Regions from separate parts of the Allokutzneria oryzae genome, predicted to be linked through region 2. Evidence: riboswitches for the same ligand, from Rfam matches in the RefSeq annotation. Region 2 holds a riboswitch; each other region holds the start of a gene.

Region 1 (9,957 bases), on a different contig from region 2:
GGTGATCGTCGGATCCTCTGAGAAGTGCGGCACTTCCGCCGCCGCAGCCCGCACCACGCCTCCTCTCACGCACTCTCGCGTCCGGAACGCCGCGCGCCCCGGTCGGCTCCGTGGGAGGGGTCGGAGCCGACCGGGGCGCGTGAGGGAAGTGCTAGTCCCAGTCGAGGGCGCCACCGGACTGGTACTCGATGACCCGGGTCTCGAAGAAGTTCTTCTCCTTCTTCAGGTCCATCATCTCCGACATCCACGGGAACGGGTTCTCCGTCTCCGCGAACACCGGCGCCAGGCCGATCTGGGCGCAGCGGCGGTTGGTGATGAAGTGCATGTACTGCTCGCACAGGTCGGCGTTGAGGCCGAGCAGGCCGCGCGGCATGGTGTCGCGGCCGTAGGCCACCTCCAGCTCGCAAGCCTCGGCCAGCATCGTGCGGACCTCGGCCTGGAACTCCGGGCTCCACAGGTGCGGGTTCTCGATCTTGATCTGGTTGATCGCGTCGATGCCGAAGTTCAGGTGGATCGACTCATCGCGCAGGATGTACTGGTACTGCTCGGCGATGCCCACCATCTTGTTGCGCCGCCCGAGCGAGAGGATCTGGGCGAAGCCGGTGTAGAACCACATGCCCTCGAAGACCACGTAGAAGGCGATGAGGTCGCGCAGGAACGCCTGGTCGGTCTCGGGCGTTCCGGTGCGGAAGTCCGGGTCCTCCAGGTGCTGGGTGTAGGCCAGCGCCCACGCGGCCTTGTCGGTGATCGACGGGACCTCGCGGTACATGTTGAACAGCTCGCCCTCGTCGAGGCCGAGGCTCTCCACGATGTACTGGAACGTGTGCGTGTGCACCGCCTCCTCGAAGGCCTGGCGCAGCAGGTACTGGCGGCACTCCGGGTTGGTCAGGTTGCGGTAGACCGCCAGCACGATGTTGTTGGCCACCAGGGACTCCGACGCGGCGAAGAAGCCGAGGTTGCGCTTGACGGCGCGGCGCTCGTCCTCGGTGAGGCCGTTCGGTGACTTCCACAGCGCGATGTCGGCCTGCATGGACACCTCGGTCGGCATCCAGTGGTTGTTGCAGCCCGCCAGGTACTTCTCCCACGCCCAGTGGTACTTCAGCGGCAGCAGCTGGTTCACGTCGGCGCGGCAGTTGATCATCCGCTTCTCGTCGACGCTGACCCGCCCGCCGGAGCGGTCGATCTCGCCGAGACCGCTGGTGATTTCGGTGTTCGTCACGGTGTGAGTCCTTCTGAGCTGGTTACTGGCAGGCTTCGCAGTCGGGGTCCTCGATGGAGCACGCCATGCCCACCTCGGTCGCCGGGACCGGCGCGGGGGACGGGGACGGCGCGGGCACCACCGGCGAGACGGCGTTGAGCTTGCCGTCGGTGCCGCGCAGGGTGCTCTTCTCCACGTGGGTCGCGCTCTGCGAACGCAGGTAGTAGGTGGTCTTCAGGCCGCGGACCCACGCGTGCTGGTAGAGCTCGTCCAGCTTGCGGCCGCTGGGCGCGGCGATGTAGAGGTTCAGCGACTGCGCCTGGTCGATCCACTTCTGACGGCGGGCCGCCGCGTCGATCAGCCAGCGGCTGTCCATCTCGAACGCGGTGGCGTACAACGCCTTCACCTCGGCCGGGATGCGGTCGATGGCGCCGAGGCTGCCGTCGAAGTACTTCAGGTCGCCGATCATCACCTCGTCCCACAGGCCGAGCTCCTTGAGCTCGCGCACCAGGGACGGGTTGACCACGGTGAAGTCGCCGGACATGTTCGACTTCACGTAGAGGTTGCGGTACAGCGGCTCGATGGACTGTCCGACGCCGGTGATGTTGGCGATGGTGGCCGTCGGCGCGATCGCCATGACGTTGGAGTTGCGCATGCCGACCTCGACGACGCGGGCCCGCAGCGTTTCCCAGTCCAAAGTGGACGAACGGTCCAGGTCGAGGTCGGTGCCGCGCGCCCCGGCCAGCAGCTCCACCGAGTCGATCGGCAGGATTCCCTTGCTCCACAGGGAACCCTCGAAGGTCTCGTACCTGCCCCGCTCGGCGGCCAGCTCGGCGGAGGCGGAGATCGCGTAGTAGCTGATCTCCTCCATGCTGCGGTCGGCGAACTCCACGGCCGCGTCGGACGCCATCGGCACCCGCAGCGTGAACAGCGCGTCCTGGAAGCCCATCAGGCCCAGGCCGACCGGGCGGTGGCGCATGTTGGAGCGCTTCGCCTCGGGGATCGTGTAGAAGTTCACGTCGATCACGTTGTCCAGCATGCGAACCGCGGTGCGCACGGTGCGCTCCAGCCGCTCGTGGTCGATGCCGTCGGCGGTGACGTGCTGCGCCAGGTTGACCGAGCCGAGGTTGCACACCGCGACCTCGTCCACCGTGGTGTTCAGCGTGATCTCGGTGCACAGGTTGGAGGAGTGCACCACGCCGGAGTGCTGCTGCGGGGAGCGCAGGTTGCACGGGTCCTTGAAGGTGATCCACGGGTGACCGGTCTCGAAGAGCATGGTCAGCATCCGCCGCCAGAGGTCCTTCGCCTTCAGCTTGCGGAACACCCGGATCTCGCCGCGCTCGGCGGCCAGCTCGTAGGCGCGGTAGCGCTCGGTGAACTCCGGGCCGTAGGCGTCGTGCAGGTCCGGCACCTCGTCGGGGGAGAACAGCGTCCAGTCGCCGTCGGCGCGCACGCGGCGCATGAACTCGTCCGGCACCCAGTTCGCGGTGTTCATGTCGTGGGTGCGGCGGCGGTCGTCGCCGGTGTTCTTGCGCAGGTCGAGGAACTCCTCGACGTCGATGTGCCAGGTCTCCAGGTACGCGCAGACCGCGCCCTTGCGCTTGCCGCCCTGGTTGACCGCGACCGCAGTGTCGTTGGCGATCTTGAGGAACGGCACGACGCCCTGGGACTGGCCGTTGGTGCCCTTGATGTGCGCGCCGATGCCGCGTACCGGGGTCCAGTCGTTGCCGAGACCGCCCGCGTACTTCGACAGCAGCGCGTTGTTGCTGATGCCGTGGAAGATCCCCTCCAGGTCGTCGCCGACCGTGGTGAGGAAGCACGAGGACAGCTGCGGCCGGGTGGTGCCCGCGTTGAACAGCGTCGGCGTCGAGCACATGAAGTCGAAGGAGGAGATCAGGTTGTAGAACTCGATCGCCCGCGCGTCGCGGTCGGCCTCCAGCAGCGACAGGCCCATGGCCACGCGCATGAAGAACGCCTGCGGCAGCTCGTAGCGGTGCTGGTCGCTGTGCAGCAGGTAGCGGTCGTAGAGCGTCTGCATGCCGAGGAACTGGAACTGCAGGTCGCGGTCCGGCACCAGCGCCGCGCCCAGCCGCTCCAGGTCGAAGTTCGCCAGGTCCGGCTCCAGCTGGCCCAGCTCGATGCCCCTGCGCACGAACTCGGCGAAGTACGCCGGGTAGCGCTCGCTCATCTCGCCGTGGCTGGCCTGCTGCTCACCGGAGTACAGGAACTCCAGCGCCTCGCGGCGGAGCTTGTCCTGCAACAGCCTGGCGCTGACGAAGGAGTAGTTCGGGTCGGTCTCGACCATCGTGCGCGCGGCCATCACCGGCGCGATGGTCAGCTCGGCCAGCGTGATGCCGTCGTAGAGGTTGCGCAGGGTCTCGGCAAGGACCGCCTTGGCGGACACCGCCTCCAGGCCGGCGCACGCCTCGTCGATCACCAGCGCGAGCCGGTCGGTGTCCAGCGGCTCGACCCGGCCGTCGGGGTGCCGCACGGTGAAGGCGGGCACCACCGGGGCGGGTGGTTCCTCGGTGACCTGCTGCTGCGACCGGGCCTTGGCGTGCTCCTCGCGGTAGAGCACGTAGGCGCGGGCGACCTTGTGGTGACCGCCGCGCATCAGGGCGAGCTCGACCTGGTCCTGGATCTGCTCGATGTGCAGCGGGCGGTCCGGGCCGCTGTGCCGCAGCAGCGCGGTCTCCACGTCCAGGGTGAGCTCGGCGATGAGCTCGCGGACGCGGGTGGACGTGCCCGCCTCGCGGCCTTCGACGTCGAGGAACGCCTTGGTCACCGCGACCGAGATCTTGGTGGCGTCGAAGGGGGAGGAGGTGCCGTCGCGCCGGATCACCGCGACGGCGGCGGGGGTGGTTGACGGGTCCGAGGACGGTGTGACGGGGTCCGCTGAGTGCACGGTCAAGGAGGAGCTCCAGATCTCGCCGGTGCCGGAAGGGGGGAGTGCGACGGCAGGGGGCACCGACCGAGCGCCCGTCGAGCGACGTCGGGTGGTGGACCTGCCGGGGTCTGGGGTGCTGGCCGGGGGCCTGTCTCGGGCTAGCCGAGGCGCGCGAGGGCGGGCGGCCGGTGGCCGCCGGGTATGCCTGGTCGTGCCGGGGCGACGAACACGGCGCTCTCCTCGCTCGCTTGGCGGAAACGGCCTGGGCGGCCACGCAGGGGTGAGGGCCGACCCGGGCGCCGCGAGGGGCCGTCAGGTCGTCCGCTCGGCCCTCCCACGAGGCCACGGACCGGGCACGCCGGGTGGCGTGCCCGTCGACGGCAGGTGTTCGGACTCGTGGGCGACACCGGACGGGCCGGTGAACCTACTGGCCGTCGCTTCCCGGACGTCCACGTCCAGTGCTGTACCGCCCCGTTCCCGGGTCGGTGACGGCGGTCGTTCCCATTTACCGCTGCGGGGCAGTCCCGGAGTCGCACCGGGTTCCCTGTTGCCTCGCGACCCGTTTCGGGGCCGCGAACCATCGACGCGGGGAATACTACATCTAGTGGTCGATCTTGCAAGCGAGCGCTAGATGGTGGCGTGTTCCGGTTATCACGTGGCTACCGACCGTTCCCCGCGACCCCCTTCCGAGCGTCCCTCCGCCGGGCCGCTAGACCCCGCGCCGCATCGCCCGCGTGCCCAGGAGCAGGCCGATCGCGCCGACCGCGACCGCGGTGAGCGCGCCGTGCAGGACGGCGGGCTCGGCGAAGCCACCGGCGAACAACGCCCGCTCGGCGTCCACCAGGTAGGACACCGGGTTCAGCCCGGCGACCACCCGGAGCCAGTCCGGGCCGGAGCTGACGGGCAGCAACACCCCGGACAACAGCAGCACCGGGAACATCACCATCTGGGTGACGCCGTAGAACAGCTCGCCGCTGGGCCGCGACGCGATCGCCAGCACGTAGGACAACGCGACCAGGCCGGCACCGAAGACCATCAGGAGTGCCAGTCCGGCGAGCACGCCGAGCGGGCGCAGCTCGAAACCCAGCGGCACCGCGACGGCGATGATCAGCGCCGCCTGCGCCAGCAACACCAGGAACTCCTTGAGCGTGCGGCCGACGAGCATCGCGGTCCGGCTGAGCGGGCTCACCAGCATGCGCTCGAACGAGCCGCTGAGCAGCTCCGTCAGCAGCGAGTACCCGGCCATCATCGGCCCGGACAGGCACATCATGATCAGGATTCCCGGCACGAACCACTGCCACGGCGAGCCGCCGCCGTTGTCGCCCGCCAGCATCGAGCCGAACAGGACCAGGAACAGCAGCGGCTGCCCCATCGTGTAGATCAGCCCGCTCGGCTGGCGCAGAGTCGGCATGAGCTCGCGGAGGAACACGGTCCTGGTGTCCCGCAGGAACTTGGTCAACAGTGCCTCCGCGGGAGGAAGTACGTCGGTGGTAGTCACGCGGCCGCCTCCTCCTCGCGCAGGCTGCGCCCGGTCAGCGCCAGGAACACGTCGTCGAGCGTGGGGCGGGCCGACGTCGCGGTGACCACCCGCACGTCCTTCTCGGCGAGGGCGCGCAGGAACTCCGGCAGCGCGGTGTCGGCGAGCTTGACCTTGACCCGGACGGTGGTGGTTTCCCTTGTGGTGTCACCGAAACAGGCCCCGACATCGGCGGCAAGCAGCGCCTCCGGTTCGCTTGCGGTGGTGACGGTGACGCTGTCCCCGGCCAGATCGCTCTTGAGCGCCTCGGCGGTTCCGTCCGCGATGATCCGGCCGCTGTCGATGATCACCACGCGCTCGGCCATGGTGTCGGCCTCCTCCAGGTAGTGCGTGGTGAGCACGATCGTCGTGCCGTACTGCTCGCGCAGCCGCCGCACGTGCTCCCAGATGTTGGCGCGGTTCTGCGGGTCGAGCCCGGTCGACGGCTCGTCCAGGAACAACAGGTCGGGCTGGTGCACCAGGCCGATCGCGATGTCGAGCCTGCGCCGCTGGCCGCCGGAGAGCGTGCCGGGCGTGCGCTTCGCCATCGCGCGGAGGTCGAGCAGGTCGAGCATCTCCTCCGCCCGTCGCCGCGCGGCGGCCCGGCTGAGCCCGTAGGCGAGCCCCTGCGTCACCAGCTCGTCGTGGACCCGGAAGGTCTCGCCCGCGCTGGAGCGTTGGCCGACGTAGCCGATCCGCGCCCGCACCCCGGCAGGGTCGGCGCGGATGTCGCTGCCCGCGACGGTCGCCGTGCCGGACGTGGGTGGCAGCAGCGTGGTGAGCATGCGCAGGCTGGTCGACTTCCCGGCTCCGTTCGGGCCGAGCACCGCCACGAGCTGACCGCGCTCGACGTCCAGGTCCAGGCCTCGGACGGCGTCCACGGTCTCCCGTCTCGCCGTGAACCGCCGGGTCAGTTTTCGGGCATGGATCATCGACCCCTCCTTGCTGGCTGTGTAAGGGCATGGCAAGAAAGCCCTGGTGAGGGCTTGTTTGAGTGAGAATTCATCCTGAGTCGGCGGGACCGGGGCTGTCAAACGCGAACAGTGCGTTCATGTTCGCTCTGACCTGCGAAGACGTCCGGCGTCGATGGCGTTTTCCCAGCTCGGAAAATTTTCGCCGGATTTGATACTCGTGTGCGTATACTCGTCTGCGAGTAAGGAGGTGGTCCTGGTGGCGCGGCGCAAGGTCGGCAACCTGCTGGCGCTCGCGGTGCTCTCGGTCGTCACGCAGCGGCCGATGCACCCCTACGAGATGGCCTCGATGCTCCGGGCACGCGGCAAAGACGCGGACATGGGCATCAAGTGGGGCTCGCTCTACACGGTCGTGCGGAACATGGAGAAGCACGGCCTGATCGAGGCGGTGGAGACCGTCCGGCAGGGTGGGCGGCCCGAGCGCACGGTCTACCGGATCACCGACGCGGGCTCCGCCGAGCTCGTGGACTGGGTGCGCGAGCTGATCTCCGTGCCCGAGCGCGAGCGCACTCGTTTCCAGGCCGGGCTGTCGGTGATGGCGGCGCTGTCCCCGGACGAGGTCCAGCGGCTGCTGCGACACCGGCTGGACCTGGTGGAGCGGGAGGCGACCGACAAGCGTGAAGCGTTCGAGCAGCACAGCGAAGAGCTCCCTCGGCTGTTCCTGATCGAGAACGAGTACGAGCTGGCGCTGCTGGACGCGGAGCTGACCTGGGTCCGCGCCCTGCTCGACGAGCTGTCCTCCGGGACGTTCGCCGGGATCGACCAGTGGCGGGCGTTCCACGCCACCGGTGAGCTGCCGCCAGAGCTGGCCGAGCTCGCGGAGAGGGGCAGCGTCACGGACTGACCCACGAAGAAGAACGGGCCCCGGCGGGGTGCTGCGAACACCGCCGCCGGGGCCCTCGACCTCGAACCGAAATCCCGCGCGGGGACCCGGCCCCAGGTGGCAACCGCAAGAATAGTCGGCCTCCCCGCGCCCACATGGGGAGGAACCATGTCCACGGCAAGAACGGCTCTGGTCGTCGGCGGCGGAATCGCCGGACCGGTCGCGGCGATGGCATTGCAGAAGGCCGGTGTCGAAGCCACGGTGTGCGAGGCGCACCCCAGCTCGGCTGACGGCGTCGGTGGCGGGCTCGGCCTCGCGCCCAACGGGCTGAACGCGCTCGGCGTCATCGGCATCGACGAGGCGGTGCGCGATATCGGGATCCCGGTCTCGTCCATGCTCATGCGCAGCTGGACCGGCAAGCGCCTCGCCGAGTTCGGGGAGCCCTCAGGAGCGCCGATCATGTACACGATGTGGCGTTCCGACCTGTACCGGGTGCTCTGCGACGAGGCGGCCCGCAGGGGAGTGCGCATCAGGTACGGAGCGAGGCTCGCTTCGGCCCAGGACGACGGCGACGGCGTCACGGCGTCCTTTATGGACGGAACACGGGCGACGGCCGACATCCTGGTCGGAGCCGACGGGATCCGCTCGACCGTGCGTTCGCTGGTCGATCCGAGCGCGCCGGCCCCGAGCCACACCGGCCTGCTGGGCTTCGGCGGCTGGTCCAGCGCGAAGGTGCCGTCCACCAACGGAGCCATGCACATGGTCTTCGGGAAGCGGGCGTTCTTCAGCTACACCGTCGAGGACAACGGGCGTGTCGGCTGGTTTGCCAACCTGCCGCACAAGGAGCGGATGACGAGCGCGGAAACCACCGCTGTTGGCGCGCGCGAATGGCTGCGGGTGCTGCGCGAGGTGTTCGCGGGGGACCGGGTGCCCGCGGTGGAGATCCTTCGCGGAGTCGATCCCGACGAGCTCGTGATGACTGGGAGCCTGGAGATCATGCCTCCGGCACCGCGCTGGCACCGAGGCCGCATGGTCCTGATCGGCGATGCCGCGCACGCGCCATCGCCCAGCTCCGGCCAGGGGGCGTCGCAGGCCATCGAGGGAGCTGTGCACCTGGCCCGCTGCCTGCGGGACCTTCCGGTGGACGCGGCGTTTCAAGCCTACGAGGGGCTGCGGCGCGAGCGCGTCGAGCGGATCACTGCGGCGGCGGCGCGCACCAACCGGAACAAGGCCGCCGGACCGGTGGCCAGGGTGCTGCGCGACTTGGTCATGCCGACGATGATGCGGCTGATGACCAAGCCCGACCAGCTGGCCTGGCAGTACGACTACCGCATCGACTGGGACGCGAGGGTTCCGGCGCTCACATGAGGTCCGCCGTCGCCAGCGCTCGCCCGGGCAGGGGCGAGTCGCTGGCGGCGCGCAGCCCGTCCAGCATCAGCTCCAGGAAGCGGCCGGAGGTGGCCTCGGCGAGGTCGCCGGGCACCTCCGGCGGCACCCGGATCAGCATGCTCAGCAACAGGTTCACGTCACCTGCGCCGACATCGGCGCGCATCGACCCCTCGGCCTGCGCGCGCTCGACCATCCGGTCGAACAGCTCGATCACCTCCAGCCGCGCCGCGCTCAGCTCCGGGTCACCGTCGATGGCTTCCCGCAACCGGGGATCGGCGGCGGACTGGAGCACGCACAGCCGCGCCTCGGCGGTGCGGCGCACGTAACCGGTGAACGCGGTCCAGCCGTCCGGAGCGTTCTCCCACGCGTCCCGCCCGGCGTCGCGCAGCCGTCGCACTGTGTCCTCGGCAACGGCGTGGATCAACGCCTCGCGGTCGGGAAACCGCCGGTAGAGCGTTCCGACGCCGACGGAGGCGGCTTTGGCGATCTCCTCCATCGGCGTGTTCAGGCCGTGCGCGACGAAGAGCGCGTGCGCCGCGGCGAGGATCTGGTCGCGGTTGCGCCGCGCGTCGGCTCGCATCGCTCTCCGATCAAGCATGTGGACGGTTTCCTTCCGCTTAGCCTATCGTGGCGAACAACCGGATGAATTCCTTCCACTTAGGGCGGCGAGATGCGCATCGGTGTGGGCTTCAACGAACTCGGACTGACCCTCCAGGAGGTGATCGACCAGATCGGCGCGGCGGCGGAGCAGGGCTTCGACGCGGCCTGGTTGGGCCACCATTACGGCTGGGACCCGCTCACCCTGCTCGCCGCCGCGAGCCCCCACGCGCCCGGCATCGGCCTGGGCACAGCGATCGTGCCGACCTACTCGCAACACCCGGTGGCCCTGGCCAGCCAGGCGTTGAGCGTCCAAGCGGTCACCGGCAACCGCCTCACCCTCGGCGTCGGCCTCAGCCACCGCCCGCTGGTCGAAGGCACGCTCGGTAGGTCCTTCGACCGCCCGGCCCGCCACATGCGCGAGTACCTGACTGTCCTCGGCCCACTCCTGCGGGGTGAAACCGTGTCATACCAAGGAGAAACCCTCAGCGCCTCGGCCAAGGTCGACGTCCCGGGAGCCCTCCCGCCGACGCTGCTCGTCGCGGCACTCGGTCCGGCGATGCTCCGCCTGACAGG
Region 2 (9,957 bases):
TGCTCCTTACCCATCAACGGCGCACAAGCGCCGGGCTCGTCCTTGTGACCATCTCGCGGTCGTGACCCACCGGCGGGAGTCCCCGAGACGTGCCACGTCTCGGAGGATCTGTGTCCATCGTTACACCCGCCCGGTCCGAGCACGCCCAGCGCAAGCCTCGACACCGGACGACCTCCCCTGCCGCCCCCGTGGAGCAGGAGGTCGCCGAGTCGGTGACCGCGTCTTCGGACAGCGCGTCTTCGGAGAACGAGACCCCGGAGACCAAGACCTTCAGCGAGCTCGGCCTGCCCCAGCCCCTGGTGGAGCGGCTGGCCAAGCGCGGCATCACCCAGGCCTTCCCGATCCAGGCCGCCACCCTGCCGGACTCCCTCGCCGGGCGCGACGTGCTCGGCCGCGGCCAGACCGGCTCCGGCAAGACCCTGGCCTTCGGCCTGCCCATGCTGGTCGCCCTGGCGGGCGGCCGCACCAAGCCGCTGCAGCCGCGCGGCCTGGTCCTGGTGCCCACCCGCGAGCTGGCCATGCAGGTCCGCGACTCGCTCGGCGAGCTCGCCGAGTCCCTCGGCCTGCGCTGCAGCACCGTGGTCGGCGGCACCTCGTTCCCGAAGCAGGTCGCGGCGCTGCGGCGCGGGGTCGACCTGCTGATCGCCACGCCGGGCCGGCTCAGCGACCACATCCGCCAGGGCACCTGCGCGCTGGGCGACGTCCAGATCACCGCGCTGGACGAGGCCGACCAGATGGCCGACATGGGCTTCCTGCCGCAGGTCCGCGAGCTGCTGGACCAGGTCGCGCCGGGTGGCCAGCGCCTGCTGTTCTCCGCGACGCTCGACGGCGACGTGGACCAGCTGGTGCGCCGCTACCTGACCGACCCGGTCACCCACTCCACCGCGCCGCCGTCGGCCAGCGTGTCCACGATGGACCACCACGTGCTCCTGATGAGCAACGACGACAAGCTCGACGTCGTCGCCGAGGTGGGCGCCCGTGAGGGCCGCACCATCATGTTCGTGCGCACCAAGCACGGCGTGGACCGGCTGACCAAGAAGCTGCGCTCGGTCGGTGTGAAGGCGGGCGGCCTGCACGGCGGCAAGACCCAGGGCGCGCGCACCCGCACCCTCGGCGAGTTCCGCGACGGCATCACCACCTGCCTGGTGGCGACCAACGTCGCGGCGCGCGGCATCCACGTCGACGACGTGAGCCTGGTCGTGCACGTGGACCCGCCGGTGGACCCCAAGGACTACCTGCACCGCGCGGGCCGCACCGCCCGCGCCGGCCAGGCGGGCGTCGTCGTCACGCTGGCGCTGCAGGCCCAGCGCCGCTCCGTGCAGGCGATGACCACCAAGGCCGGTGTGCGGCCGACCATCACCCGGGTCCGTCCGGGCTGGACCGAGCTCGCCGAGATCACCGGCGCGCAGAAGCCCACCGGCATCGAGCTGCCCGACGAGGCGGCCCGCCCGGAGCGCCGCCCGGCCCGTGCCGGCGGCGAGCGCGGTCGCGGCGGTGGCTTCGGCCGTCGCCCGGCCCGTGACGGCGACCGCCCGTCCCGCGGCTTCCGCGAGGACCGGGGCGAGCGCGGCGGCTTCCGCGAGGACCGCGGCTTCCGGGGCGACCGCAACGACCGTGGTGACCGGGGCTTCCGCAACGACGACCGCGGCGACCGCGGCTTCCGCGGCGGCGACGACCGGCCCGCCCGTGGCGGCGGCTTCCGCGGGGGCGACGACCGCCCGGCTCGCGGCGGCTTCCGCAACGACGACCGTCCCGCTCGCGGCGGCTTCCGGGGCGAGGACCGCCCGGGCGGCCGCACCCCGCGTGAGGAGTGGCGTCGTCCGGAGCGCGGCAACGGTGGCGGCTACCGCGAGGACCGCGGCCACCAGAAGTGGGAGGACCGCGGCGGCGACCGCGCCACCCGCCAGAACCGGGGCACGGGCGGCCGCAAGCGCTTCAACACGCCGTCCCACTAGCCCACCGGCATAACGCGACAACCCCTCGCCCATCCGGGTGGGGGGTTGTCGCGTTTTGTAGGCATCTTGCGCGAAAACGCCCCTGAAACTCGCGTTATGCCTACAAAACGCGAGTTCCCACCGCCGCGACGGCGGTGGCGCGGGGTCAGGGGGTCAGACCGGCGACCTCACCGATGACGATGATCGCCGGGGGGCGGATCGCTTCGGCCGTCACCGTCGCGCCGAGCTTGTCCAGCGTCGTGCGGACCACCCGCTGGGCACGGGTCGTGCCCTCCTGGACCACCGCGACCGGCGTCGACGGTTCGCGGCCGTGCTCGATCAGCGTCGTGGCGAAGGCGTCGGCGCGCTCCACCGCCATCATCAGCACCAGGGTTCCGCGCAGCTTCGCCAGCGCTGGCCAGTCCACAAGGGACCGTTCGTCCGACGGGCTGACGTGGCCGGAGACGACCACGACCTCGTGCGCGACCCCCCGGTGGGTCACCGGAACGCCGCCGACAGCGGGCACCGCGAAGGCGCTCGTCACGCCAGGCACCACCGTGACCGGGACCCCGGCCTCGGCGCAGGCCAGCAGCTCCTCGAAGCCCCTGCCGAAGACGTAGGAGTCGCCGCCCTTGAGGCGCACCACGAACTTCCCCGCCTTCGCGTGCTCGATCAGCGTCGAGTTGATCACGTCCTGGCTGGCGGCGCGGCCGTACGGGATCTTCGCCGCGTCGACGACGAGCACGTTCGGCGGCAGCTCCTCCAGCAGCTCGCGCGGGGCCAGCCGGTCGGCGACCACCACGTCCGCTCTGGCGAGCAGCCGCCGCCCCCGGACCGTGATCAGCTCCGGGTCGCCCGGCCCACCGCCGACCAGCGCGACGCCCGGCAGCTGCCGCTCGGCGACATCGGTGATCACGCCCTCGCGCAGCGCGTCCAGCACGACGTTGCGCACGGCGGCCGAGCGGCGGTGCTCGCCGCCCGCCAGCACTCCCAGCAGCAGCCCGTCGTGCTCGCCGACCGCCGGGGTCACAGCCGTACCGAGCCGGGCGACGTCGGCGCGCACGCAGAACACGCGGTTGCGTTCGGCCTCCGCGGTGATCGCCGCGTTCACGTCGGTGTCGTCGGTGCACGCGAGCACGTACCAGGCGCCGTCGAGGTCCCCGTCGGCGTAGGTCCGGCGGGTCCAGGTGAACTCCCCTGCGGTCGCCATCGCCTCGACTGCCGGGGTCGCCTCCGGCGAGATGACCTCGATGACCGCACCGGAGGCGACCAGGCGCGGCAGCCGGCGCTGGGCGACCGTGCCCGCGCCGACCACGACGACCCGCCGCCCGGCGAGGTCAAGTCCGGCGAGATAGTGCTGCTCAGCCTGCATGACCGCTAAGCATGCCGATCCGCGCCGCCGAGCACATCTCCTCGCCCGCGACTGTGACCATCTCCATTACTCCTCGCCCGCCGGGATCGCCGGGTGCCGGTCCTCGTAGCCGCGGGCCTTCCACCACAGCACCGCGCCGCCCCACGCGAGCAGGAAGGTCGCCGCGATGCCGTAGCCCATGACCTCGAACTGCTCGGAGATGTCGCCGATCGCGGCCAGCCAGGTCAGCCCGGCCTTCTCCGCGAGCAGCTGCGACACGTAGACGATGACGACGAACGCGGCGATCAGCACGGTGATCGCGGTGGTGACGGTGTTGTAGAACAACGTCCGCACCGGGTTGCGGTAGGACCACGAGTACGCGCGGGTCATCAGGAGCGAGTCCAGCGTGTCGAACGTGCTCATCCCCGCCGCGAAGATCAGCGGCAGGCTCAGCACCGCGACGAACGGCAACTGCCCACCGGTCGCGGTGGTGGCGGTGAGCCCGAGCAGGGTGACCTCCGAGGCTGTCTCCAGTCCGAGTCCCATCAGGAAGCCCACCGGGTACATGTGCCACGAAGAGCGGATCAGCACGCGCAGCCTGCCGCCGAGGAGCCGGTTGAACACGCCGCGGTTCATCAGCACGCGCTCGACCTCGGCCTCGGCCATCTGACCGCGCCGCATCTTCCGCCACAGCCCGCCGAGCGACCTGAGCACACCGGCGTTGAGGACCGCGACCAGCAGCAGGAACGAGATCGCCACGACCATCGAGATAGTTCCGGTGATCTCCTTGACACCGTCCACTTCGGACTCCGCGATGGTGCCGGCGGCCAGCGAGACGATCACCGCGAGGAGCAGCACGACCGAGGAGTGGCCCATCGCGAAGAAGAAGCCGACCCCCATGGGACGCTTGCCACGCAACAACATCAGCCGCGTGGTGTCGTCGATGGCGGCGATGTGGTCGGCGTCGAAGGCGTGCCGGACGCCGAGCACGTAGGCGATCGCGCCCGCCGACGCGAGGATGCCGGAGCCGGGGAACCGGTCGGCGTAAGCCAGGTAGAGCCCGATGCCCGCGACGTGCAGCAGCACGATCGCGCCGATGATGCCGAAGAGCCCGCGTCGTTCCTGCGCGGTCCACGCGCCGCTGGGAGCCTGCGCCTGGGCGTCGAGGGACGTCATGAAAGGAACCTCCTGGGTGCCTCGCCCGAGGGGTGTGCGCGCGTGCCACGGCGTGGCACACGGCTGGCACGAGTTCCTGACTCCCGGCTTCGACGTGACTGAAGGTCGAAGCGGTCACAGTGGCGGGACCGTCCCGGACTCACACCGGGTTCCTGCGCTACCAGCGCAGGAATCGTGGGGGCAGCACGAGGCGCCCGTCAATCCGGCTGATGGAGGTTGAACCCGGCCCGTGTCACCGATGTGATCTTGGGCGGCCGCGCGGGGCAGGGGGCGCGGCGGAAGTGAGAAAGGAAACGGAATAGGAGCGAAAATGGGCTTTGCCTGCCCCGGGCGGCGGGAGGGGCAGGCAAAGCGGGTCGGCGAACGTGAAACTCTCACAGAAATCGACGAGCTCACGGTCCCCACCTGACCGTACACTTCGTCGTCTCTTTCGCGGGTGGTATCTCAAGGATCCGCATACCCGCTCACACGTTCAGCAGTACTGCGTCGTTGGTTCAGCCGGAGTACCGGGCCTGCGACTCGTTGACCGGGCCGTCTCGCTCAACCCAGCGGTGACGGAGGATCTCCGGTGGTCGACAATGCCGGGGCCACGGATTTCATCCAGGCCAGTGCTCGCAATTTCCCACCTCCCACCTGGGACGTGTTACCTCGTCACACGGGCACTTCCATGGCACACCCGAATGCCGTTGTGCGGCAAGGGCGAGCAGCATCCTTTCATCACAACGTGCTACCGCTTGCGCATCAATGCATTGGTCAGCGAAGTGTCACCATTCGCCCGGCGACCGCGCTGGTCCGCGAGCTGCCCACGATCACCGTGGCGGAGGCGGGAACGGCCTCCGGGTCGAACGTGGTGATCGTCGCCACGGTGGCGGGCACACCGGGCCCGGCGACGCCGACCGGGGTCTTCGGCGGACGGTGCAGCCGGAGCAGGTCGAGAGCGGCGCCCAGCCGCCACTCGGCGTTGTCCTGGAGGCAGACGACGAGGTCGGCCTCGGCCACGGCGCGCACCCGCTGCTCGGTCACCGGCCACGGGGTCGCCGGGTCGGCCAGGCAGATCACCGCGTGGTTGTGACCGAGCGGAGCCCCCAGCTCGGCGGCAGCCGCCAGCGCCGTGCTCACCCCGGGCACCCCGGCGACCTCGATCCGCTCGTCGGCCTGCTCCAGCGCGGGACCGGTGACCGCGCCGGAGCCGATCAGCGCGACCGCCTGCCCCTCCTCCGCCAGCCGCACCGCCTCGGCAGCGCGCTGCCGCTCGTCGCCGGGCGCGCTGATCCGCACCTCGGTCCCCAGCCGCAGCAGGTGCCGGACGCGGTCCACGTCGGCTTCGAGACCGACAACGACGGCGGCGCGGCGCAGCTCCGACTCGGCGCGCGGGGTCCGCAGGTCCTCCGCGCCGGGTCCTACCTCCACCACGACCAGCCGCCCGCGCGGCCGGACCCGCGCGGCGGCCACGGTGGCCTTGTCCCCCTTGAGCTTCGCCACCACCAGCTCGACCGGGGCGCCAGCGGCCAGCTGGCCGGCGGCGTGCAGTGCGGCGGCCTCGGCCACACTGGGGGTGCCGACCTCGGCGCGCAGGGCCTCGCTCGGGTTGGGCACATCGACCCCGGCGAGGGTGCCCGCCGGGTAGTGCAGCAGCTCCGCCGAGCTGTCCTGCCAGAAACCGTGGTCCTCGACGGCGTCGAGGATGCCCTGCTCCCCGGACTTCGCGTCGACGGTGGCGAAGGCCCGCACCGCCCGCAGGTCCAGCTCGGAGCGCTCCGCCAGCTCGGCGAGCAGGCCGGTCACCGCGCTCGCGGGCACTCCGCTCGACGAGCCGACCCCGATCACCAGGGTCCTGGGCACCAGCCGAAGCACCCGCCCCTCGGCGGGCAGGAGCCGGTCATCGACCAGGACAGTCCACAGTGGACCACTGGGCGTCAGCTCATCGTGCACGGTCACGTTGGACGGCATGGCGGGCAACGGAAACCGCAACGGGTTGACGACGCGCACCGGCTCCCCGGCGAGCAGTGCCTCGGCGCAGTCGGCGAGCTCGCCGTCCACGGTGGCGTCGAGCAGCTCGACCATCTCGTCGAGCACGGTCGCGCCGACGGACTCGGCGGCGGTGGTGACGACGGGACGGCAGCCGAGGAACTCGCCGACCCGGTCGGCGAGCGCGTTGGCGGCTGGTCCGCCGGTGAGCGCGACGGCGTACCCGCTCTCCTCGTCGACGCAGACCACAGCGGGATCGCCATGCCGGTCGGCGAGCACCGGCGCGATGAGCCGCACCGTCGCCCCGGTTGAGAGGAAGAACACCGCGGCTCCCAGCCGCGGCCACATCCGCCGCAACGCGGGTTTGACCGCTCCTTCGACGACAGCGGCATCGGCTCCGAGGTGCGCCGCGAGCTCCCCCGCGGAACGACGCCCCTTGGCCGTCACCGCAAACAACCCGATCACCCCGAAACCCTATCTCCTCGCCATTCGCGGGCTTATGGACCTGTTCAGAGCTCAGGAGACGTCCATAAGCCCGCGAATGGCCCGGGGAGGGCTACTGGGAGCGGCGGCGGCCCCAGAGGAGGATGACGGGGTGGGTGGCCACGAAGCGGCTCGCGCCGTCCGGCATGGTCGCCAGGCGGTTCGCCGTGAGCTGGCAGCCGTCCACAACGTAGCCGGAGTGCCGCAGCGCGTCACGGGACGCCCCGAAGCGGTCGAGCGCGGTCAGCGCGACCACGACGCGCTCCGCGCCCACCGCCGAGCAGGCCGCGACCACCTCGGGGCCACCGCCGCCGACGAAGATCGCGTCGGGGCGGGGCAGGCCGACCAGCGCCGCGGGCGCCTCGTTCTCCACGATGCGCATGTCGACACCGTGCGTCGCCGCGTTGGCGATGATCCGCATGCACTGCACGGGATTCGGCTCGACCGCGATCACCGCCGCGCCCAGCCGCGCGCACTCGATGGCCAGAGCGCCCGAGCCCGAGCCGACGTCCCAGATCAGCGAGCCGGGGCGCGGGGCGAGCTTGGCCAGTGCGAGCGCGCGCACCTCCGACTTGGCCACCGTGCCGTCGCGGTGGGCGAAGGACTCCTCCGGCAGCGCCCAGCCGCCCATCGGCGGGGTCGGGTCGCCGCCGGCGCACCAGCCGCGCGGCGGGACCGCCTCCGGGTCGGCGAGGCAGAGCACCACGTTCGGCTCGCGCCAGCGGCGCTTGGCGGCCTTGGGCGGGTCCACCACGGAGATCCGCTCGTCCGGGGTGCCCAGGTCCTCGGCGACCACCAGGGTGCGGCGCCAGCCGGTGAGGCCCGCGCCGATCTCCGCCGGACCGGCGACGGCGTCGGTCAGCACCGCCACCGCGGGACGGGCGCGGCACACGTTGAGGGCTCTGCGCAGGTCACGGCCGTGCGCGCTGACCACGAGCACGTCGTCCCATGAGCGGCCGACCTTCGCGAGCAACCGCTGCACGCTGGACACCGCGGGCAGCACCTTGGTGGTGCGCACACCGCGCTCGCGGAGCTGGCGCATGATGCCGAAGAAGCCGGGGTCGCCCGCGACGACGACCACGGCGGGGCCGTCCACCTCGGACATCTCGCTCAGCTCGGACAGCGCCTGGTCGAGCTGGGCGATGTCGATCCTGCGCACCCCGTCCGGGGCGTGCTCGTCGAGGTGCTTTCGCGTGCCCAGCACCACTTTCGCCTCTGCGAGGGCCTGTTCGGCCTCCTCGGGCAGCCCGGTGGTGTCCACCCCGACCACGGTCACCGAGACCGCTCCGACGACGTCGGGCCTGCGGCCGTTGTTCGGTGACCGTTGCTGGAGCAGCTCCTGGCCGGCCGGACCGGCCTCCGTCGTCTGCCTGCCCCGGCGGAAAACCGCGCCGGCTCGTCCCGCGCCCGTTCGCACAGTTCGTCTCCACATCCCCGGGGCACGACCGGTGCGGCGGACCAGGTGGGCGTTGCGCCCATGCCCACGGACACTCATCAGTTAGCCGTAATGCGACCCGGTGCCCGTGCGCCGCGCCGGGAGATTCACCCGGTTCGACGAACGAGAGCGACCATTTTGTCCTTTGTGGACTGTCTGGTCAGCCGCTCTTCGACGCGCGCTTGGGCTTGCGCGGGGTGGTGCTCTTGCCCTTCGCCACCTTGGCGGGCGCCTTGGCCTTCTCGGCTTTCTCCGCCGCGGGCCCCTCGGCGGGAGCGGCCTTCTCGGCGGCGGGCTTGCGCTTGGGCTTGCTCTCCACCTGGGCCGGGGCCCCCACGGGCTCGGGGATGTCCACCGGCAGCGTCACCTGGTCGGTGCGCTTGCTGGCGGCGGCGGCCCGGGTCGCGCTGCCGCCGGTGATCCTGGCCGTGCGGTAGCGGCGGGCGGTGCGGCTGGTCGCGCGCGTGGTCTCCTGCCAGTCGCGGACTGCCCACCACGCCACGTCGGAGCCGGGCTGCGTGGTGCGCGCGACGACCTCGGCCTCGCCATCCGGCTCCTGGGCGAGCAGGTCGACGGCGGGGGTGGCGGAGCGCAGCGCGCGGCGGGAGCCCGAGAAGGCACCGGTGCGGCGGTAGCCCGCGGCGGCCGACGCCGGGCTGTAGGAGCGGGCGCCACCGGCCTGCAACGCCTTGCCCACAAGGAAAAGCGTGTGCCGCCAGAGCTTGTGCTGCTTGACGACGCGCTCCAGCTCGCCGATGGTGGTCTGCACCGTCAGCTCGTCCGGCCAGGTGGTCTTGTAGGCGACCACCACCGGGGTGTCCTGCGGGTAGCCGCCCTCGACGAGCTCCTCGACGAGCTGGCCGGCGCGGGCGGCGGGCAGCGAGATCGCCATCGTGGTGCCGTGCTTGGCGAAGGCCCGGATGCGCTCGGCGTCCGGCAGGTCGGAGTTGCTGCCCTCGACCCGGGTCATGATCATCGACTGCGCGTTCTCGGTGGCCGTGAGCTCCTTGCCGACCACCGCGGCGGCCGCGGAGAACGTGGAGACACCGGGAACGATCTCGACGTCGAGGCCCATCTTGCGGCAGATGTCGTGCTGCTCCTGCACGACGCCCCAGAGCGCGGTGTCGCCCGCGTGCAGTCTGACGACCTTGAGCCGCTTGACGATCGCGCGGCGGTAGACCTCCAGGACCTCCTCCTGGGCCACCCGCGAGAGGTCGAGGAGCTCGGCGTCCTCGCGAGCGTGCTCGCGGACGCAGTCGGCGTCCAGCACGCTCGGCGCCCACAGCACGACGTCGGCCTCGGCGATCCGCCGGGCCGCGCGCAGGGTCAACAGGTCTGCTGCGCCAGGTCCGGCGCCGATGAACGAAACCCGCCCGTTCACGGTTGCTCCCCTCGGCCGCTCCGGCGGCGACACGGCGATGGTCGCGATGACCGTACCGCCACCGGTGATCGAGTCACGAGCCCGGTCACGTTCAGCGCCCGGAGCGGCACGGTCAGTCAAGATCAGCGGGCACCAGTGACCAGGAGACGAGGTCGTGCTGGCGGCCGCGATGGCGGTCGGCGTTGCGCAGGACCCCCTCGCGGGTGAACCCCGCTTTCTCCGCGACCCG
Region 3 (9,957 bases), on a different contig from region 2:
AGGTCGGATACCGCCGTCGACGAAGGAGGATCGGGCACGATGAAGGCGAAGGTCGGGGACTGGCTGGTGATCGAGCGGGCCCGGCTCGGTCAGCCGCGCAAGGCGGGCAAGGTGGTCGCGGTGCCGAAGGCGGACGGTTCGCCGCCGTACCGCGTGCGCTGGTCGAACACGGACCGCGTCACCGTGGTGTACCCCGGGCCCGACGCCCGGATCGAGGAGGGGGCCGCCCGGGGGGAATGACCGATGTCGCGGGACCGCCTCAGCCGCCTGCCGCGGCCCGGCCGTCGACGCCCACCACGGCCACCGGGCACGGGCAGTGGTAGAGCAGGGCGTGGCTGACCGAGCCGAGCAGCGCCCGGCCGAGCCGCCCGCGTCCGTGCGCGCCGACCACGACCAGCGCCGCCGAGTTCGCCTCGTCCAGCAGCACGTGCGCCGGGCGTTCGACGCTGATCACCTTGTGCACCGGCACGTCGGGGTACCGCTCGCCCCAGCCCGCGAGCGAGGCCGACAGCACCGCCGCGGCGGCGACGCGCACCAGCTCCCAGTCGAACTCCCAGGACCGTACGGGGGAGAGCGCGTCGACCGGGAGGTCGGTCCACGCGTGCACCGCGACGAGCTTTCTGCCGTGCCTGGCGGCGTAGTCGAAGGCGAACCCCAGCGCGTGGGTGCTGTTCGCCGAACCGTCCACACCGACGACGACGGTGCCCTCGTGCGGGCCGAGCAGCCTGCTGCCGCGCACGACGACCACCGGCCGTGAGCACCGGCCCGCCAGTGCGCCCACGGTCGATCCGAGCACCGCCCTGGCCGCCATGCCGGTGCCGGACGCGCCGAGCACGATGAGCGCGGCGTTCTCCGCGGCCTTGGCGAGCACCTTGACGGGTGGCCCGTCGGCCAGCTCGGTGCGCACCTCGATGCCGGGGACGGACCTGCGGCACCTCTCCGCCATCTCGGCGAGCTTGCGGCCCGACTCCGCGTGAGCGGCGTCGCGCAGGGGACCGCTCGCGGACGGGAACAACCGGGCGAGCTTGTCGAAGGGCCAGTGGAACGCCCACACCAGCACCAGCGGCCGACGCCGCTTGCCGGCTTCCGCCGCGGCCCACGAGACGGCCTTGCGCGCGCCGTCCGATCCGTCGTATCCCGCGACGATCGGCCCAGTGTCCAGAGTGGACATGTGTCCTCTCCTGTTCGTCGTGGCCTGCCAGCCGATCCGCCGACGTTGCCACCGCGACGGACCGACAGGCAGGGGAAAAGGTCATGACAGGGTGGGTCAGCCGACCCGCTCGCACGGGGCTCGGCGGCTCATCGCCCGATGATCCGCAGCCGCAGGAAGCGCGCCGAGCTCGCGACGCCGGGGTCGTGGTCGCGGATCGCCCGCTCGCACAACGCGGCCAGCGCCCTGTGCGGCAGCTTCAGGTTCGCCTGCACGAGCAGGGCGAGCTCCTCCTCGACGGCGTCCTGGTTCTGCACCGTCGGTGGCATGACCACCGCGGACCGGACGAGGCCGGCGGAGTCCAGCTCGTAGCGGTGGTAGAGCAGACCTCCCGGCGCCTCGGTCGCGCCGTGGCCCACCGTCTCCTTCGCGCTCGGGGCGACCGGCTCGGCGGCTTCCCTCGGCACGGCGTACTCGGCGATGAGCCGCAGCGCCTCCTCGATCGCGTGGACCAGCTCGACGGCGCGGACCACGATGCTCCGGAAAGGGTTGCGGCACACCGTTCCCAGCCCGGCGGCCACGGCGGCCTGACGCGCGAGCGGGGAGAGCGCTCCCGAGTTCAGCGCGTAGCGCGCGAGCGGGCCGACGAGGTAGCGGCTGCCGTCCAGGCGGGGGTGCGGCACCTCCGAACGCGGCGCCCGGTGGTCGACGACGTGCTCGGAGAACCGGGAGACCGGCACGTCCAGCCCCGTGCTGCTCCGGAGGTGGCCGCGGTCGATCGGGTAGCGCGCTGGTGAGTGCAACGCCAGGAACGGGTGGTTGATCCGGAAGTCGGGGACGTCGAAACCCGCGACCCAGCTCGTGGTGCTCACAGCGGCGTCGAGCGCGCGGCGCAGCCGCTTGGCCGTCGGCGCCAGCTCGGCGCGTCGCGGCACGCTGTGGAAGCCGCCGACCCGGACGTTCACCGGATGGACCAGGCGCCCGCCGAGCAGCGCGATCAGGTCGTCGCCCGCCTGCTTGATCGCCAGGCCCCGATCCACGGCTTGCCGGTGGTCGCCAGCCAGCGCGAGTGCGTCCGGGTAGCCGAGGAAAGCCGGTGCCTGCAGCAGGTGGATGTGCAGTGCGTGGCAGGAGATCCACTCGCCGCAGCACAGCAGCCGCCGCAGGTCCGCGAGCGCGTCGCCGATCTCCACGCCGCACGCGGCCTCGACCGCCTGGCAGGCCGAGAGCTGGTGGGCCACGGGCCAGATCCCGCGCACGCGGGCGGTGATGTCCGGTGGCTCGGTGTAGGAGCGTCCCCTGAGGAACGCCTCGAAGTCGTTGGGAGGCGGGTAGAGCCGGAGTTTCGCGCGTTCGACTCGTCCATTGTGGACTGTGATGTCGAGTGTCGCGTCGCCCTCGGCTCTGCGCGGCGCGCCCAGCTGAGGGGAAGGGGCGTGTCGCCTCACACGCGGCTCCCGCCCCGGCCGCGTTCGCCCAGTGCGACCGCGGCCCGCGGCGTGGCGGGCTGCTCGCCGACGCCGATGAGCGCGTCCACCACCCGGGTGGCGCCGACCGAGGTGCGGGCGGTGACCCGGCCGGGCGGCCCGTCGGTCACCACACCGATCGCCTGCGCCAGCACGCCCTCGGCCTGGCAGCGCATGGCGCCCAGCACGGTGCCGGAGGCGACCGGCGCCACCAGCGCCACGAGGCAGCCCTCGTTGGCGATCTGCAGCGGGTCCAGCCCGAGCAGCTCGCAGACCTCCGCCACCTGGCACGGCACCGGGAGGTCGGGCTCGGTGATCTCGATGGCGACCCCGGACGCCGCCGCGAGCTCGTTGAGCGCACTGGCGAGCCCGCCCCTGGTGGGAGCGCGCAGGGCGTGCACGGCGCCCCCACCCTTCTCGATCATGGTGGCGACCAGCCCGTGCAGTGGACGGCTGTCGGAGCGGATGCCCGCTTCCAGGCCGGGGCCGAGGCCCTCGCGCGCGGCGAGCACCGCTGTGCCGTGCCGCCCGATCGGTCCGGACAGCAGCACCACGTCGCCACGCCTGCCTGCCGCGGGAGAGGTTCTCGCTCCGGGCAGCGGCAACCCGACACCCGTGACGGTGAGGTAGATGCCGTCCGCCCTGCCGCGTCCGACCACCTTGGTGTCCCCGGCGACCACCGCGACCCCGGCGGCCCGCGCTGCCGCGGCGACGGACTCGGTCACCGCTCGCAGCTCGGCGAGCGGCAGCCCCTCCTCCACCACGTAGGCCACGGCCAGCGCGACCGGTCTGGCCCCGCGCACCGCCACGGCGTTCACGGTGCCGAACACCGAGAGCGAGCCGATGTCCCCTCCGGGGAAGAAGCGCGGGCTGACCACGAAGGTCTCGGTGCTGAACACGAGGTCGGCGCCGGGCTGTCTGCCCGTGCCAGGTGATCTTGTGAACACCTCGGCGAGCAGCTCCGCTATGAGATGTCCGCCGGAGCCGTGGCCGCGCAGCAGCCGCTCGGTCTCGGCAAGCGACCTCGGACGAGTCGCGGCAAGGGAATCCATGCTCATCCTCTCTCCATAGTGGACAGTGGTGGACCGCCTGCGGCGGCGAGCGTGGTGCACCCGGGGCGGTCGGCCGGGCGCACCGCGCGCACCCGGCCGACCTTTCGGCGGCGGCGACCCGGCCGCACCCCGCGCGGTGCGGCGACGACGTCACGGGGGCCACCGACGCCCCGGGCCCCGGTCACCCCGGACCGTGCGGAGCACGCGGTCTCACCGGGGCTTCGTGGTCGGCGAGGCAGACCCCGCCCAGCCTGGACAATGTCAACGGCCCAGCCCAGGGACGAAGTTCACTAGGCAACAAGGACTTTCGGCACCGGTTCGGCAGCGGCCGGACGGCGTAGGGGCTGCGTCCGCGGGCTATAGGGTTGGCGCATGAACGACGTAGTGCTGCGGACCGAACGAGGGCTCGGCCGGATCACGCTCAACCGGCCGAGGGCGCTCAACGCGTTGACCCCGGAGATGGTCCGCCGGATGGACGCGGCGCTCGCGGAGTGGGAAGCCGACGACTCGGTCCGCGCCATTCTCATCGACGGGGCTGGGGAGCGCGGGCTCTGCGCGGGTGGCGACATCCGGGGCATCTACGAGCACGCCAAGGCCGGACAGGACGGGCCGAAGACGTTCTGGCGCGAGGAGTACCTGCTCAACCACCGCATCTCCCGCTTCCCCAAGCCCTACGTCGCCCTCATGGACGGCATCGTGATGGGCGGCGGCGTCGGGGTCTCCGCGCACGGCAGCGTGCGGGTCGTCACCGACCGCTCCACCGTGTGCATGCCGGAGGTCGGCATCGGCTTCCTGCCCGACGTCGGCGGCACCTACCTGCTCTCCCGCGCGCCGGGTGAGCTCGGCACGCACGCCGCCCTCACCGCCGCCCGGCTGACCGCGGCGGACGCGATCCACTTCGGGCTCGCCGACCACTACGTGCCCGCCGCGAAGCTGCCCGAGCTGGTCGAGGCCCTGCTGGAGGCCGACGACCTCGACGCGGTGGTGCGCGCGCACGCCGAGGCCCCGCCCGCGAGCCAGCTCGCGCAGGAGCGGCGCTGGATCGACCCGTGCTACGCCGCCGACACCGTCGAGGAGATCGTCAGCCGCCTGCGGACCAGTGGCGAGCCCGCGGGGGAGGCGGCGGCCAAGGAGCTGCTGGACAAGTCGCCGACCTCGGTCAAGGTCACGTTGAAGGCGCTGCGCACCGCCAAGGTGCTCGACGGGCTCGGCGAGTGCCTCGACCTGGAGTACCGGATCGCGTGCGTGCTGCTGACCGGCCACGACCTCGTTGAGGGCATCCGGGCGGCGATCATCGACAAGGACCGCAACCCGCTATGGAGCCCGGACCGGATCGAGGACGTGGACCGCGCCGACGTCGAGCGGTGCTTCGCGTGGCTCGGGGCGGACGAGCTCGGACTGTCTGGTTGATGATCCATCGCTGTTGACCGCCCCGTCCGCTAGGGTCGGCGTCGCTGGTGGTTCGACCGCGCGCTCCGCACGGAGAACGCGGCCGAGGCAAGAGGGAACCCGGTGCGAGTCCGGGACTGCCCCGCAGCGGTGAACGGGAACGACCGCCGTCATGAGCACTGGGTCCGGCAGGACCTGGGAAGCGACGGCCAGTAGGACAGCCGGTGCACGCACCGGAGACGCCCGTGAGTCCGAAGACCTGCCACCGGCACGCGCACCGACGGTGCGCGTGGGTCCTACGGCCTCGCGGGCGGCCTGTGCGGACGACGGTGCCGGGTGCTGTGCCGCCCGGGCCCGTCCTCGCGTGCGCTCCGTGAGTCGTCGGACTCGTCAGAGCAAGCTCGCGAGGAGAGAGCTGTGAACGACGTCGTCACCGACGCCCCTCTTGGCACCACTGTGCTCGGTTACCCGCGGATCGGTCCGCGGCGGGAGCTCAAGCGCGCGCTGGAGGACTACTGGGCGGGTCGCGCCCCCGCGGAGGCGCTGGAGGCCGTCGCCGCCGACCTGCGCGCCAAGACCTGGGCGGAGCTGGCCGGAGCCGGGCTCGACTCGGTCCCAGGCAACACCTTCTCCTACTACGACCAGGTGCTGGACGCCGCGGTCACCGTCGGAGCGGTGCCCGACCGCTACCGCGCCCTCGGGCTGTCCGACCTGGACACCTACTTCGCCATGGCCAGGGGCAACGACGCCATCCAGCCACTGGAGATGACCAAGTGGTTCGACACCAACTACCACTACCTGGTGCCCGAGCTCGGTCCGGACACCACGTTCTCCGTCGCCGACAACAAGCCGTTGCGGGAGTACCGCGAGGCCCTGGATGCCGGAGTCACCACCCGGCCGGTGCTGATCGGCCCGGTCACCTTCCTCCTGCTGTCCAAGGCGGCCCAGGACGCACCGGAGGGCTTCGGTCCGCTCAGTCTGCTGGACGGGCTTCTCGACACCTACGAGCGGCTGCTGGCCTCGTTGGCCGATGCCGGGGTGCAGTGGGTCCAGCTCGACGAGCCCGCCTTCTGCGCCGATCGCAACTCCGCCGAGCTGGCCGCGCTCACCGCCGCCTACAACCGGCTGGGCAAGCTCACCAACCGGCCGCGCATCCTGGTCGCGTCGTACTTCGGCACCCTCGGCCCCGCCCTGCCCGTGCTCGCCGGGACACCGGTGGAGGCCATCGCGATCGACCTGGTCGCGGGCAGCGTGGACGGGGTCGCCTCGGCGACCGCGCTGCGGAACAAGACGGTGGTCGCCGGTGTCGTTGACGGCCGCAACATCTGGCGCACCGACCTCAACGCCGCACTGGCACGCTGCGCGACCTTGTTCGGCACCGCCGAGCGCGTCGAGGTCTCCACCTCGTGCTCCCTGCTGCACGTGCCCTACGACGTGGAGGCGGAGACCAACCTCGACCCGGTCGTGCGGCCGTGGCTGGCCTTCGCCAGGCAGAAGCTGGACGAGGTCGTGCTGCTCGGCCGCGCGCTGCGCGAGGGCACCGACGGAGTCGCCGACGAGCTCGCCGCCGCCACGGCTGTGGTGCGCTCGCGCGCGACGACCAGCAGCATCCGCAACGACCAGGTGCGCGCGCGGCTGGAGGCGCTGCGCCCGGAGCACTACCGCCGCGCCGACTACGAGACGCGCGCGAAGGCCCAGCAGGAGCGGTTGAACCTGCCCCCGCTGGCCACCACGACGATCGGCTCGTTCCCGCAGACCGGTGAGATCCGCAAGGCGCGCGCCGACTTCCGCGCCGGGCGGCTCGGCCCGAACGAGTACCGCCGCCTGATGCGCGCGGAGATCGAACGGGTGATCCGGCTCCAGGAGTCCATCGGCCTCGACGTCCTGGTGCACGGCGAGCCCGAGCGCAACGACATGGTGCAGTACTTCGCCGAGCTGCTCCAGGGCTTCGCCGCCACGGAGTTCGGCTGGGTGCAGTCCTACGGTTCGCGGTGCGTGCGCCCGCCGATCCTCTTCGGCGACGTGTCCCGGCCGGAGCCGATGACCGTGGAGTGGACCTCCTACGCGCAGTCGCGGTCGCACAGCCCGGTCAAGGGCATGCTGACCGGTCCGACGACGATCCTCGCGTGGTCCTTCGTGCGCGACGACCAGCCGCTCGCGGTCACCGCGCGCCAGGTCGCACTGGCGTTGCGGGACGAGGTCCGCGACCTCGAAGCGGCGGGTATCCGCGTCGTGCAGGTCGACGAGCCCGCGCTGCGCGAGCTGCTGCCGCTGCGCGAGGCGGACCGCAAGGAGTACCTGGACTGGGCGGTGGAGTCCTTCCGGCTGTCCACGGCGGGCGCTGCGGACAGCACGCAGGTCCACACCCACCTGTGCTACTCGGAGTTCGGCGACGTGATCTCCGCGATCGATGGCCTGGACGCCGACGTGACCACCATCGAGGCGGCGCGCTCGAAGATGGAGGTGCTGGAGGACCTGCGCGCCGTCGGCTTCGGCAGGGGCGTCGGGCCCGGCGTCTACGACATCCACTCGCCGCGCGTTCCCAGTGCGGACGAGGTCGTGGAGATGCTGACCGCCGCGGTGCGCGCCGTTGCGGCGCGGCGGTTGTGGGTCAACCCCGACTGCGGCCTGAAGACGCGCGGCTACGCGGAGGTCGAGCCCGCGCTGAGGCACATCGTCGCGGCCGCGAAGAAGGTACGCGAGCAGCTGTAGCGGCGACGACGGTCGTGTGGGGCGTCCGGCCTCACACGACCGTCGTGATCACCGCGCGGCAGGCGACCTGCCAGCCGAGCGACTCGTACAGCGCCTTGCCCTCGGGGCTGGCCACGAGCACCAGTCGCTCGGCTTTCTGTTCCACCGCGATGAGGTGCAGCTGCCGCATCAGCTGGGAAGCGAGCCCCTTGCGCCGGTGCTGCTCGGCGACCTCGACGGCGTCGATCACGCCGAAGCCGTCCAGCACGACCAGTGAGGCCGCGCCGGCCTCCGAACCGTCCTTTGTGGACGTGCACGCCACTCGGACCGCGCCGGAGGGCAGGGTCTCCGCCGCGAACGCGTAGCCGTCCACTCCGGTCGGGGCCTCCGAGTCCGCCGGGTCGTAGCGCATCAGCCACTCGACGTCCGGCCGTGCCCAGTCGAAGCCGGGTGGTGGCTCAGCGGGCTGGTCATCGGTGAGCGGGATCGTCACCCAGTCCCGCATCGGGGAGCCGCCGTCGGCGAGGATCGCGGCGCGCAGCCATTCCGGGTCGAGACCGGGTGTGGTCACGACGTACTCGACCGTCCGGCCCCCGCGGCCGACCCGCACGGCGATCGCGGCGGCCAGAGTCGGCCGGACGTCGGTGAGGCCGCGGACGGCCGTCCAGCCACGGAGCCACTCCGTGATCAGCTCGGTCACGCCGAGATCCATGACTTCCCCTTTCCGTCACTGCCTGGATAGGCTGATGCGGTGACGCTAGCCCGCGCGCGCGTCACTGGTCAAGGAACATGAGGCAGTGACGGGAGGATCGGGGTTTGGACATCGGCAACAGCCACCACGCACTCCGACTGGAGACCGCCGTCTCCTTGGTCAACGCGCTGACCGGGGACAACGCCGGTGGTGAGCCCGCGTTCCTCGAACCGCACGAGGTCGGGCAACTCGCGGGCCTCGCTAGCGACCTGCGCGCGGTCATCGAAGCGCTCGTCGGCGACGACCACGACAGCGCCGCGCGCACGCTCAACCGCCTGCTGGTGGCCAGCCACGCGCGACCGCGGCTGCACCGCGACGGCGACGAGCCCTGGCACCTGACCTTCGACCCGCCGGACGCCGACTTCGTCCAGCGGTGGACCGCCGGTCTCGCGGTGTCCTTCGCGGCCGTCCTCGGCGACGACTCCGCGCAGCGGCTGGGGTTGTGCGCCGCGCCGCGCTGCGACCGCGTCTTCATCGACGCCAGCCAGGCGCGGAGCAAGCGGTTCTGCGGTGTTGCGTGCCAGAACCGCGTCAAGGCGGCTGCCTACCGCAAGCGCGGCGCACGCCAACGGGAGGAACGCCCGTGAGTGTCCATTTCGTGAAGACCTTGCGGAATGATCGGTCAGACGCGGGTTGCGGCGGTTGCGTCGTGGGAAGGTCCACGCCGTGACCACTCGTCTCCTCGCAACGAAGCTCATCGCCACGGCCGTCTTGCTGACCGCCTGTGCCGCGACGCCCGAGCCGCCACCGCCGCCAGCACCGGTGCCCGAGCCCTGCCTCGCGATCAAGCCGGGCATCGTGGACGCCGCGCTCGGCTTTCGGCAGCTCGGCCTGGAGATGACCAACTGCGGCACCAAACCGTACGAGGTCAACGGGTATCCGGTCGTGAAGCTCTTCGACGCCGACCACAACTTGCTCGACATCACCGTCGGGCACAGCGCGACCGCCGACCCGGGCCCGAAACCGCTGACGATCAAGCCGGGGGAGAGCCTGGAGGCGCACTTCTCTTGGCGCAACACCGTCACCGACATCGACCGCGTGCCGCTGACCGCGACCACTCTGGAGGTCGCTCCGCTTGAGGGGCTTCCCGCGCAGAAGGCGGACCCGAAGACCAAGCTCGACATGGGGAACACCAGCCAGGCCAATGTGACCGCCTGGATGCCGCGCCGCATGAGCTCCTGACGGAGGGACCGATGAGCGACTCACTGGACCGGCGGCTCGGCCTCACCGACACCGTGGTGGTCGGCCTTGGGGCGATGATCGGCGCGGGGGTCTTCGTCGTCTTCGCACCCGCTGCGACAGCCGCGGGGTCGAGCCTGCTCCTCGGCCTGGCCCTGGCAGCGGTTGTGGCCTACTGCAACGCGACGTCCTCGGCGCGACTGGCCGTGCGCTACCCGACTTCGGGCGGCACGTACGTCTACGGCCGTGAACGGCTCGGCCCGTTCTGGGGCTACCTCG

The links. Region 2 has a riboswitch for cobalamin ahead of ACFFQA_RS29900 (HoxN/HupN/NixA family nickel/cobalt transporter). Riboswitches for the same ligand answer to the same signal wherever they lie in the genome.
Region 1: it holds a riboswitch for cobalamin, as region 2 does, so the genes downstream of both, ACFFQA_RS08635 (ribonucleoside-diphosphate reductase subunit alpha) here and ACFFQA_RS29900 (HoxN/HupN/NixA family nickel/cobalt transporter) in region 2, are expected to answer to the same signal.
Region 3: it holds a riboswitch for cobalamin, as region 2 does, so the genes downstream of both, metE (5-methyltetrahydropteroyltriglutamate--homocysteine S-methyltransferase) here and ACFFQA_RS29900 (HoxN/HupN/NixA family nickel/cobalt transporter) in region 2, are expected to answer to the same signal.

Annotation. Positions count from the first base shown of each region.
Region 1 is NZ_JBHLZU010000007.1:1,172-11,128, reverse strand. It holds gene ACFFQA_RS08640 (ribonucleotide-diphosphate reductase subunit beta) at 152-1,219, opposite strand; gene ACFFQA_RS08635 (ribonucleoside-diphosphate reductase subunit alpha) at 1,242-4,109, opposite strand; cobalamin riboswitch at 4,448-4,682, opposite strand; gene ACFFQA_RS08630 (ABC transporter permease) at 4,795-5,583, opposite strand; gene ACFFQA_RS08625 (ATP-binding cassette domain-containing protein) at 5,580-6,533, opposite strand; gene ACFFQA_RS08620 (PadR family transcriptional regulator) at 6,772-7,416, shown strand; gene ACFFQA_RS08615 (FAD-dependent oxidoreductase) at 7,564-8,763, shown strand; gene ACFFQA_RS08610 (TetR/AcrR family transcriptional regulator) at 8,756-9,382, opposite strand; gene ACFFQA_RS08605 (TIGR03564 family F420-dependent LLM class oxidoreductase) at 9,455-9,957, shown strand, end outside.
Region 2 is NZ_JBHLZU010000026.1:281,729-291,685, reverse strand. It holds gene ACFFQA_RS29915 (hypothetical protein) at 1-65, shown strand, start outside; gene ACFFQA_RS29910 (DEAD/DEAH box helicase) at 111-1,955, shown strand; gene cobA (uroporphyrinogen-III C-methyltransferase) at 2,101-3,306, opposite strand; gene ACFFQA_RS29900 (HoxN/HupN/NixA family nickel/cobalt transporter) at 3,373-4,461, opposite strand; cobalamin riboswitch at 4,514-4,667, opposite strand; gene ACFFQA_RS29895 (cobalamin biosynthesis protein) at 5,215-6,894, opposite strand; gene cbiE (precorrin-6y C5,15-methyltransferase (decarboxylating) subunit CbiE) at 6,986-8,329, opposite strand; gene ACFFQA_RS29885 (cobalt-precorrin-4/precorrin-4 C(11)-methyltransferase) at 8,508-9,728, opposite strand; gene ACFFQA_RS29880 (GNAT family N-acetyltransferase) at 9,841-9,957, opposite strand, start outside.
Region 3 is NZ_JBHLZU010000007.1:17,999-27,955, reverse strand. It holds gene ACFFQA_RS08720 (DUF1918 domain-containing protein) at 40-240, shown strand; gene ACFFQA_RS08715 (universal stress protein) at 260-1,171, opposite strand; gene ACFFQA_RS08710 (Ni/Fe hydrogenase subunit alpha) at 1,300-2,598, opposite strand; gene hypE (hydrogenase expression/formation protein HypE) at 2,595-3,674, opposite strand; gene ACFFQA_RS08700 (enoyl-CoA hydratase/isomerase family protein) at 4,041-5,078, shown strand; cobalamin riboswitch at 5,109-5,338, shown strand; gene metE (5-methyltetrahydropteroyltriglutamate--homocysteine S-methyltransferase) at 5,475-7,769, shown strand; gene ACFFQA_RS08690 (GNAT family N-acetyltransferase) at 7,801-8,448, opposite strand; gene ACFFQA_RS08685 (CGNR zinc finger domain-containing protein) at 8,565-9,086, shown strand; gene ACFFQA_RS08680 (DUF4232 domain-containing protein) at 9,166-9,681, shown strand; gene ACFFQA_RS08675 (APC family permease) at 9,693-9,957, shown strand, end outside.